Regions from separate parts of the Pantoea sp. X-Soil-ISGK-421 genome, predicted to be linked through region 2. Evidence: riboswitches for the same ligand, from Rfam matches in the RefSeq annotation. Region 2 holds a riboswitch; each other region holds the start of a gene.
The links. Region 2 has a riboswitch for thiamine pyrophosphate ahead of thiC (phosphomethylpyrimidine synthase ThiC). Riboswitches for the same ligand answer to the same signal wherever they lie in the genome.
Positions count from the first base shown of each region.

Region 1: it holds a riboswitch for thiamine pyrophosphate, as region 2 does, so the genes downstream of both, thiM (hydroxyethylthiazole kinase) here and thiC (phosphomethylpyrimidine synthase ThiC) in region 2, are expected to answer to the same signal.
Region 3: it holds a riboswitch for thiamine pyrophosphate, as region 2 does, so the genes downstream of both, thiB (thiamine ABC transporter substrate binding subunit) here and thiC (phosphomethylpyrimidine synthase ThiC) in region 2, are expected to answer to the same signal.

Region 1 is NZ_AP035979.1:2,670,401-2,674,107, forward strand. It holds gene fbaB (class I fructose-bisphosphate aldolase) at 1-51, opposite strand, end outside; gene thiD (bifunctional hydroxymethylpyrimidine kinase/phosphomethylpyrimidine kinase) at 199-999, opposite strand; gene thiM (hydroxyethylthiazole kinase) at 996-1,781, opposite strand; TPP riboswitch at 1,815-1,909, opposite strand; gene AC6I8K_RS12450 (hypothetical protein) at 2,133-2,336, shown strand; gene ahpF (alkyl hydroperoxide reductase subunit F) at 2,405-3,707, opposite strand, start outside.
Region 2 is NZ_AP035979.1:286,013-289,719, forward strand. It holds gene thiC (phosphomethylpyrimidine synthase ThiC) at 1-1,754, opposite strand, end outside; TPP riboswitch at 1,845-1,945, opposite strand; gene AC6I8K_RS01305 (Rsd/AlgQ family anti-sigma factor) at 2,181-2,687, opposite strand; gene nudC (NAD(+) diphosphatase) at 2,776-3,549, shown strand; gene hemE (uroporphyrinogen decarboxylase) at 3,589-3,707, shown strand, end outside.
Region 3 is NZ_AP035979.1:738,278-741,984, forward strand. It holds gene thiP (thiamine/thiamine pyrophosphate ABC transporter permease ThiP) at 1-619, opposite strand, end outside; gene thiB (thiamine ABC transporter substrate binding subunit) at 619-1,605, opposite strand; TPP riboswitch at 1,652-1,747, opposite strand; gene sgrR (HTH-type transcriptional regulator SgrR) at 1,885-3,546, opposite strand.

The DNA of each region.
Region 1 (3,707 bases), 2.4 Mb from region 2:
TTGAAGAAGGCTGTCCGCTTCTTTGCCCAATAACTGTTCGATGTCCGTCATGTTCGCTCCTGATAAATGGCTGGATTGGAACCGGCCGTTGCCGATTCGCCCCCAACAGCCTGGACCGGAATGCACCAGGCAGGCAAATTGCTGACTCCATTTTTCAGACGGATGCGCAATGAAAAAGCGGCAATCTGGCGTTACGCCCTACCACCACTGATGGAAATGGTGCACCGGCCCAATGCCTTTTCCTACTTCCAGCGAATCGGCGTGCAGCAGCGCTTGCTGCAGCCAGGCTTTGGCTTCTGCCACCGTCGTCACCCAATCATCATGACGCGGACGCAATGCGGCCAGCGCCGCCGACAGCGAACACCCCGTACCATGCGTGTGACGCGTGTTAACACGTGGCGCGGTAAAGCGCTGACGTCCGTCGCGGGTAATCAGCCAATCCGGGCTTTCGGCATCGCTAAGATGTCCGCCCTTCATCAGCACCGCTTCACAGCCAAGATCGAGCAGCGCATCGCCCTGCTGCAACATGGTTTTCTCATCCTGCGCCATCACGCGTCCCAACAGCGCGGCGGCTTCCGGCAGATTTGGCGTGATCAGCGACACCTGCGGCAGCAGCAATTCGCGCACGCTGGCTACCGCATCCGGCGACAGCAGCGCATCGCCGCTTTTGGCGATCATCACCGTATCCAGCACCACAAACGGCAAACGGGCCCGTTTTAGCCGCTCTGCCACTACTTCGACAATCGCGGTTTCTGACAGCATGCCAATCTTAGCGGCATCGATGCGCACATCATCCAGCACCGAATCGAGTTGTGCGCCAACGAAATCAGGTTCGATGCGATAGACCGACCGCACGCCGCAGGTGTTTTGTGCCACCAGCGCAGTGATAACGCTGGTGCCATAAGCGCCCAGCGCGGAAAAGGCTTTGAGGTCGGCCTGAATACCCGCGCCGCCGCTCGGATCGGTGCCAGCAATGGTTAACGCGTTGATGCGTTTCATGCATTCACCTCCAGCGTCCACAACGTATCAAGGAACGCGGCGACAAAACTGCCCGGCCCTTCGACTTTACGCGCGGCCAGCTCACCGGCCAGCGACATCACGCGGCAGGCCGCAGCGACATGTTGCAGGCGATCGCCCGGTAAGCTGCTAAAGGCGGCAACCACCGCCGACAGCGCGCAACCTGTGCCCACCACGCGCGTCATCAGCGGACTGCCACCGGGAATGGCCAGCGTTTGCACACCGTCAGTGACGTAATCGACTTCACCGGTAACCGCTACAACGGTTTGGTAATCACCTGCCAGTTGCTGGGCCGCACTTAGCGCAGCATCCGCATGATGCAGGCTGTCCACACCGCGTCCGCCGCTTGCCTGGTTCGCCAGGGCGAGAATTTCTGAAGCATTACCGCGAATCGCCGCCGGTTGCAGGCTCAGCAACTGTTGGCAGAAGGCGGTGCGCAGCGTTAATGCGCCGACCGCCACCGGATCCAGCGTCCACGGCGTGCCTGCGCTTTGCGCGGCTTGCACCGCCGCTAACATGGCATCACGACGATTGCGCGTTAGCGTGCCGACGTTAATCAATAACGCATCGGCAAAACCCGCAAATTGTGCCGCCTCTTCAGGATCGATCACCATCGCAGGCGAGGCTTGCAGCGCCAGCAGCACATTGGCAGTAAAGGTTTGCACCACGTCATTCGTCATGCAGTGCACCAGTGGCGCTTGCTGACGCAGCAGTTGCAGTGAGTGCGCGAGTTGCGCAGGGGAAAGAAGGTCAGGCTTTTTCATAAGGCTCCCAACCGGCGATCAAGAAGGCGAATGCGGTCAGGCATCTGACTTCCCTACGCTGGCATTATCCAGATCAGGTCAGCGGGTGTATCTCAGCCCTGTTTACAGGGGCACCCCGAGTCATAGCATGCAGGTGTTGCTTCATGCCGCAGACAGGATAATGGCAGCGTTGAAGCTTGTAAATCAGCCGATGTGATGAAAGTGGCGCTGTTGAGTGCCAATTAAAAACCAATCATTTGAGACAAGACTCATTTCAACTTGATAAATATCAAGCTCATTTTGCGCAAAAAACGGCCTAATAGCCCTCCGGATTTGAAGAGAAACCCCGCCCACTCGATTCCGGTAGCGATAATGAAATTAAAATTCTTCAGCTTTATTCCACATGCGCATAAATGGCACAACATCCAAATATCCCGCAAGGGCGCGATTTCTCCCACCGGCAGAACTTATTTTTCCACTCACATTGAAGCGCGTTGTAAACGATGCGGCGAATATCTGAACAAGGTGTATTACCGCGATATCAGTGATGCCGAAGCAAAACGCTGGTTGGGTTAGCAACATCCATATATAAAAAAAGCCCTGCAACACAGATTGCAGGGCTGTTGCGTGGCTATCGCAAAAACTTATTCAGCCGGTTTGGTACGAATCAAATAATCAAAGGCGCTGAGTGAGGCTTTCGCGCCTTCACCGCTGGCGATGATGATCTGCTTGTACGGCACCGTGGTGCAGTCGCCGGCCGCGAACACGCCTTTCAGGCTGGTTTCACACTTGGCATCAATGATGATTTCGCCCATTTTGGTGCGCTCAACCGCACCTTCCAGCCAGGTGGTATTTGGCAACAAACCAATCTGCACGAAGATACCGCTCAGCGCGATTTCGTGGCTGGTCTGGTTATTACGGTCGATGTACGTCAGGCTGGTGACTTTGCTGCCGTCGCCTTTCACTTCGGTGGTCTGTGCATTCAGAATCACATCGACGTTTTTCAGGCTGCGCAGTTTGTCTTGTAGCACTTTGTCGGCGCGCATTTCGCTGGCAAATTCCAGCAGCGTAACGTGCTCAACAATGCCTGCCAAATCGATAGCCGCTTCCACGCCAGAGTTACCGCCGCCAATGACCGCGGTGCGTTTGCCTTTAAACAGCGGACCGTCGCAGTGTGGGCAGTAAGTCACGCCCTTGGTGCGATACTGCTCTTCACCCGGCACGCCCATATTGCGCCAGCGTGCGCCGGTGGCAATGATGATGCTGCGAGATTTCAATACCGCGCCAGATGCCGTTTCAATCGCGTGCAGACCGCCCTCTTTCACCGCTGGAATCAGCTTGATGGCGCTCTGGGTATCAATCACATCCACGTCGTAATCATCAACGTGGGCACGCAGAGAACCGGCGAGCTTAGCGCCTTCAGTTTTCGGCACAGAGATATAGTTTTCGATATCTACGGTATCCAACACCTGGCCACCGAAACGCTCGCCCATCAGGCCAGTACGAATACCTTTACGTGCCGAGTAGATGGCCGCTGCTGCGCCCGCTGGGCCGCTGCCGACGATCAGCACTTCGTAGGCATCACGCTTATTCAGCTCTTCCGCCGCGCGCTTATCGGCATTGGTGTCCACTTTACCGACGATTTCCGCCAGGCTCAGACGACCCTGCCCGAACTCTTTACCGTTCAGGAACACGGCCGGCACGCCCATCACGTTGCGCTCGGTGATTTCGTTCTGGAACATACCGCCGTCAATCGCAGTATGGCTGATACGCGGGTTCAGCACCGCCATCAGGTTCAGCGCCTGTACCACGTCAGGACAGTTGTGGCACGACAGTGAATAATACGTTTCGAAGTGGAAGTCGCCTTCCAGCGCCACAACCTGATCCAGCAGGCTTTGCGCTTCTTTCGAAGGATGTCCACCGGTTTGCAGCAAGGCTAAAACCAGT
Region 2 (3,707 bases):
CCGCACATCGAGCAGAAGTGTGCCACTTTTCCCGATTCCTGCGGCAGAGTTTCATCGTGATAGGCGCGTGCGGTGTGCGGATCGAGCGCCAGATTGAACTGATCTTCCCAGCGGAATTCAAAACGCGCTTTCGACATCGCATTGTCGCGGATCTGCGCACCCGGATGACCTTTCGCCAGATCTGCCGCGTGTGCGGCTATCTTGTAGGTAATTAGGCCTTGCTTCACATCTTCTTTATTCGGTAAACCGAGGTGCTCTTTCGGCGTCACGTAGCACAACATCGCACAGCCAAACCAGCCAATCATGGCGGCACCGATACCGGAAGTGAAATGGTCATAACCGGGGGCGATATCCGTGGTGAGCGGGCCAAGTGTGTAAAACGGTGCTGCGTGGCAGTGCTCGAGTTGTTCAGTCATATTGCGACGGATCATCTGCATCGGCACGTGTCCAGGACCTTCAATCATCACCTGCACATCATATTCCCAGGCGATTTTGGTCAGTTCACCCAGCGTATGCAGTTCGGCAAATTGCGCCTCATCGTTGGCATCCTGAATCGAACCGGGACGCAGGCCATCGCCAAGCGACAGGGCCACATCGTAGGCGGCGCAAATTTCACAAATCTCGCGGAAGTGCAGATAGAGGAAGCTTTCGGTGTGATGTGACAAACACCATTTCGCCATAATCGAGCCGCCGCGCGACACAATACCGGTCAGACGTTTGGCCGTCATCGGCACGTAGCGCAGCAGCACGCCAGCGTGGATGGTGAAGTAGTCGACACCTTGTTCCGCCTGTTCCAGCAGCGTGTCGCGGAAAATCTCCCAGGTGAGGTCTTCCGCAATTCCATTTACTTTTTCCAGCGCCTGATAAATCGGTACCGTACCGATCGGCACCGGGCTGTTACGCAAAATCCATTCACGCGTTTCATGGATATAGCGGCCGGTGGAGAGATCCATCACGGTATCTGCACCCCAGCGCGTTGACCACACCAGCTTCTCCACTTCTTCTTCAATTGACGAACTTACCGCCGAGTTACCGATGTTGGCATTCACTTTTACCAGAAAGTTACGACCGATGATCATCGGTTCGGTTTCCGGATGGTTAATGTTGCTCGGGATGATGGCACGGCCGCTGGCCACTTCCTGACGGACAAATTCCGCGGTGATATTGTCCGGCAGATTGGCGCCAAAGCTGTAACCGGCATGCTGCTGTAGCAGCACTTCACCACGAATACGCTCGCGGCCCATGTTTTCACGCAGCGCAATAAACTCCATCTCCGGCGTGATGATGCCCTGACGTGCATAGTGCAGTTGAGTAACGCAGCGACCCGCTTTGGCACGGCGCGGTTGTGGCAGATGCTCAAAGCGCAGGTGATCGAGCCCTTCATCGGCCAGACGTTGTTGGGTGTAGCGTGAACTCAGCTGGTGGATGGTTTCGCTGTCGCCGCGTTCTTCGATCCAGTCGGCGCGCAGCCTGGCGAGTCCCTGATGTACATTGATCGCCGCTTCAGGATCGCCGTAAGCACCGGCAGTGTCATAGACCGGTACCGCTTCATTCTGTTCGTACTGTGGATTATCTTTGCTGCCGCCGATGTGCGTCGGGCTCAGCTGTATCTCGCGCATCGGTACACGAATATCCGCGCGGCTGCCGGTGATCCAGATGCGTTTCGAGTTAGGGAAAGCGGTTCCCTGCAGGGAATCGATAAATTCTTGTGCCTGGGCACGTTGTTCACGACGAGAGGTTTTAACAGCAGACATAGCAATTTTCCTGTGAAAGTTGGAAGTTGCTTGTCCAGAGTTCGGAAGGAGTAACAGAAACGATGCTGGGCGCCAACGTACATCGTGCTGATGATGTCTACTCTTGTTCCCTTCGCAGGTACTAACCTGATCAGGTTCCGCGGATCCCGAATTAACGGTCTCAGCCCCATTGGGCACTCCGACAAGTTGATGTTTTACGATATAAGCTACTTTGCTTGCTATTTCACGCCTGGGCAGTGCTCGTGACCGTCACGTACTACGTGTACGCTCCGGTCCCTGCGCGCTGTCCGAGCGTGAACTCGCTGCGCACGCTACGCTTATATCGCAAAATTTGACTCTTTATTGTCGTTAAAGAAGACATTAAAAAAGCCCTTTCAGCATAAGAGGGCTTTTCTGGAATAACAAGTTTTTTACAACTGAAGGCATTCAGGCCGGGCGGGCAATGATGCTGTCGTTGGCAACCGGCAGTCTTGCGAGCTGATTATCCCATGCGAGTTGCACCAGTTTATCTTCAAGCGTGAAGCGCGACTCCAGCACTTCACCGACTTCAGAGAGCGCCGTTTGAAAATCTACGCAATTATCGTCGTTGATAGCTTGCTGCAGGTGGCTGTCATAGAGCTGCATCATGTGGTCTGTATTCGCCTCGAGTGCCGGATAGATCTGCGCAGCAACCATCAGTGGGTTATCTCCCTGCATCTCGCTGATGATGTGTTCATACACGCTGAAATGACCGGTTGAAAGGTAGTCCACCAGATTGTGGCAGAAGGCATCAAGCGCCTGTTCATCCAGCGTGGTTAACGCATCTTTTTGCGGCTTCATGCCAACAAGCTCATAGTACGTGACGAGCAACTGTCTGCGGGCACGCAACCATGAATCAACCAATTCATTTCCGCCGCCTACACGCTGTGTCAGGTCATCTAACTGGTTAAGCATATGGGGCTCCAGGTAGGTTATAGTTGTTTATTACACACTTAATATTAGGGTTTCAGCGTGCGGTTTGACGCTAAGGACAACGATTAAGATGCAACGTGAGATCTCAAGCTTAGACGCTGGATGGTGGATTGTCAGCCATGAGCAAAAACTTTGGTTGCCGCAAGGCGAGTTGCCGTATGGCTTATCCATTGAGTTTGGACTCAGTGGTAGCAGCGGTATGTTAATTGGCGAATGGCAGGGCGAGAATGTCTGGCTGGTACGCGAATCGCGTCCGGACAGCATGGGCTCAGTGCGCCAACTGATTGATGAGGATGTGGGCCTGTTCCAAATTGCCGGGCGTGGCGTGCAGTTGGCGGAGTTTTACCGATCGCATCGCTGGTGCGGCTATTGTGGCCATGAGATGCACATCAGTAAGCGCGAATTTGCCTGTTTGTGCAATCACTGTCGCGAACGCTATTACCCGCAAATTGCACCGTGCATCATCGTCGCCATCCGCCGTGGCGATGAGATCCTACTCGCTAATCATGCGCGTCATCGTAACAACATCTATACCGTGCTGGCGGGTTTCGTCGAAGTGGGCGAAACATTAGAACAAGCGGTGGCGCGGGAAGTCATGGAGGAGAGCAACGTCCGGGTCAAAAATGTGCGTTACGTAACCTCGCAGCCCTGGCCGTTTCCGCAGTCATTAATGGTGGCATACATGGCTGAATATGACGGCGGCGATCTGCAACACGATGGCAAAGAGCTGCTGGATGCCGGTTGGTATCGTTATGACGATTTGCCGCTGCTGCCGCCGCCCGGCACCGTTGCACGTCGTCTGATTGAAGATACCGTTGCCCTGTGTCGCGCCAGCGCGACGTGAAAATGCTACACTGCCGGCCTTAGCATGAGAGAGCCCATTATGAGTGAACTGAAGAACGATCGTTATCTGCGCGCCCTGTTACGTCAGCCGGTAGATGTCACGCCGGTATGGATGATGCGACAAGCCGGGCGTTATTTGCCGGAGTACAAAGCCACGCG
Region 3 (3,707 bases), 450 kb from region 2:
GCACCGTGGCGAAGCTGGCGAAACAGAGCATAAAGATCAGCGCCGCTGTGGGCAAAATCTGACGGCGTAGCCACGGCCACTCCAGCAAATGAAATAGATTCCAGCCGCGCAGGCCAAGTTGGGCGGCGACTTGCCGCTGCTCGCCGGGAATGCTCTCCAGCGCTTGCAACAGCAGGCGCGTCGCCAGCGGCAGGTTAAAGAAGACGTGCGCCAGCAGAATGCCCTGCAGGCCGTACGGCGAAAAGTGGTAGTCAAAGCCGAGGGCCGCGCACAGTTGCGCCAGCCAGCCGCTGCGACCGTAAACGCTAAGCAAGCCAAACACCGCCACCAGCACCGGTAGCACCAGCGTCATGGCGCACAGGCGCAGCAACAGATTGCGGCCAGGGAAACGGCGACGATAGAGCGCGCGTGCCAGCAGAATCGCGGGCAGCACCGACAGCAGCGCTGAGAGCAACGCCTGCTCAAACGAGAACAGCAGCACATGATGCAGATAGCTGTCGTCGAGCAGCGCGCGCCAGTCGGTGGCCGGTGCAACCATCACCAAGGCGCCAAACGCCAGCAGCGCTACCGCGCACAGCAATAGCGCGGTGAGCGAACCGGGAATTAACCAACCTGGCATTAGCGGCTAACGGCGCGTTGCCATGCGCTGATCCATGCGGCGCGATGGTCGGCCACGTCGGCTGGCGTGAATTGCAACGCTTTAGCGGGCACCTGTAGCGCTTGATAACCGGCAGGAAGATCGCTTTTGATGACGGGATACATCCAGTTGCCGGTGGGAATGGTCTGCTGGAAGGCAGGAGAAACCATAAACTGCATGAACTGCTGCGCCAGCTTGGGCTGTTTACTGCTGGCGAGTTGTGCGGCAACTTCCACCTGCAAATAGTGGCCTTCGCTGAATTCGGCCGCGGCGTAGTTCTCTTTCTTCTCTTCGATGATGTGATAAGCCGGAGACGTGGTGTAACTCAATACCAGATCGCCTTCGCCTTTCAGGAACAGACCGTAAGCTTCGCTCCAGCCTTTGGTAACGGTAACGGTTTTTTGTGCCAGCTTCTGCCATGCGTCAGGCGCGTTTTCGCCATAGACTTTCTGCATCCACAGCAACAGGCCAAGGCCCGGCGTGCTGGTACGTGGATCTTCATAGATCACGCGCCATTTTTCCGGGCTTTCGACCAGTTCTTTTAGGCTTTTGGGCGGATTCTTCAGCTTGTTTTTATCGTAGACGAAGGCAAAGTAGCCATAGTCGAACGGGATGAAGGTGTCGTTATGCCAGCCATCCGGCAGCTGCAAAGCGTGTGTATCGACGCTGCTTTTAGCAAACAGGCCGGTTTTCTCTGCCGCCTGCACCAGATTGTTATCCAGTCCCAGCACCACATCGGCTTTGCTGTTTTTGCCTTCCATTCGCACGCGATTGAGCAGTGACACGCCATCTTCCAGCGCCACGTACTTCAGCTCGCAGTCGCACTGCGCTTCGAAGGCTTTTTTCACCGCCGGGCCGGGACCCCAATCGGCAGAGAATGAATCGTAGGTGTAAACGGTCAGAATCGGTTTGGCTGCGAAAGCCGGTACAGCAACCAGCAGCAACACAGGCAGAACTTTGTTTAACACTTTGCGCTCCTTGAGGAGAAGATAAGTTGAGTCGCAAAGGATCTGAGGAGTGATACATCTCAAATCCCTACGCCGGTATTAGCCGGATCAGGTTCGACGGGTTTCTCTCAGCCCTGACATCAAGGCACCCCGTTGAGAACGGCTCATTCTAGTCATTTATAGGACAGCGTGAAAGGATCATGGGCCGGAAGTCTTGTTCCATTCTGCTCGGTGTGCATGAATGCGTACCCTACGAAACCGCGTTCTTTAAACGTAGGGTCGCCATTTATGGTCACCTATTTACAGCTCCGGCGGTGCAAACCAGGCCGATTTGAAATCAAACCAGCCGAGTGTATTCAGTCGCACGCCACGCATACTGCGTTGACCTTCCAGCAGCAGCCAATGATGAAAAAGAGGGTGCAGATAGTCGCTGTCGATCAATTGTTTGCTCCATTCAGCAAGGGGTAAATCTTTCTGCCGCCAGCGCGCCGCATCGCCTTGCCAATCAATCGGGATGCAGTGATGCATCAGCGGTAGCTCGAACAGTTGGGCGAATAGCGCGTACTCCAGCGGCAGGGTAAAGTTGACGCTGCCGAGCCAAATGTCACTTTCGCTTTTGCCTTCAAACCACACTTCGTAGCTCACCTCCCGCGTGATTAACTCCACACCGTGCTGTGCCAGCAGCGGGCGCAACGCGTTGGCGATGCCTTCATGCTCGACGTGATGGCTATACCAACTCAGCGTTAGTTGGGTTAATCCTGCCGGTTTGTCGGCAGGTGTGAGATCGCGGCGATGGTGCCAGCGCGGCAGCAGGCCATAGGCCGGGAACCAGTAACGCTGATAGCCAACGCCAGCATGATTTAATAAGGCGATGGGGTTGAACAGATAGCTCACCCAGCGGCGGAAATGCGCGTCGCGGCCCAAGGCAGAACGCTGATCGAACAGCAGAAAATAACAGCCTTCTTCCAGTCGACTCTCTTCCGATTTTTCATCCGCGGTTTCGCCCTGCAGTTTTACCCCGGCATACACCAGTTCATCGCTGATCTCGGGTAGCACCCAAATCGACACATCATCAATCAGCGCGCGATAGCCAAAATAGTCATCAAAGGCGGCAATTCTCAGCTGTGTCTGCTGATTACGCTCCACGCTGTAAGGCCCGGTGCCAATCGGCTGGCGAGAAAACTGACGTAGGGTCGGCCATTCGCGCGGTAGGATCATCGCGCTGACGCTTGCCAGCAGCCATGGTAACCAATCGTCGGGCTGACTAAGATGGATATCCAGCGTCCAGGGCGCGGGCGAATGCAGCTTTTCGATATGTGAAAACAGCGGCTGGCTGCGCACGCGTTCCAGTGAGGCAATGACATCGTCAATCTCCAGTTCACGGCCATGGTGAAAACGAATCGCCGGGCGTAGAAAGAAGCGCCAGTGCAGCGGTGAGGTTTGCTGCCAGTGATGCGCAATATCGGGCTCGATTTCCCCCTTTTCCTCATTTATACGCATCAGACCGTTGAAAATTTGCCTTGCCAGATGGGTTTCTGAACGGCGCAGCGGCGAACCGGGCAGTAGATTAGGCAGCGGACGATAATAAAGCACGCGCAGGATGTGTTTGCCTTGCCGAAAGCTACGGCCTAAATGTGCCGCGATCATCTGGCGCACCTGATTTTTATCGCCCACTAACTGTACTAGCTGATCGATACGATCCTGCTCCAGCAGATCCTCGGCACGCTGTTGCTGGAGTGCCAAGCCGGTGTAGCAGAAACTCAGCATTGAGCGCTTGCCACGTCCCGCTTCCGCCTGCCAAATCAGCCAGCCTTCACCTTGCATGGCGTTGAGCAGGTTACGCATATGCCGACGCGAGCAATGCAGCCGTTCGGCCAACGCGTTCAAGGTCGTTTCCTGATCCTGGCCCTGGCAGCTTTGCCATAAGCGGATGAATTGCTGTTGCAGACGTGCAGAGGACATAAAAGGGGAACTCCTTCTCAGAATCGCTCAGTTTTTCCTGCCTCATATTAGAGGCATACTGCCCGGCAATGGAAGAGCGGGAGGCATTCAGCAATGAATGGCGCTCTAACAGCGGTTCCGCCAATGTGGAACCTTTTCTGAGTAGGGTGCATTTTCACCGC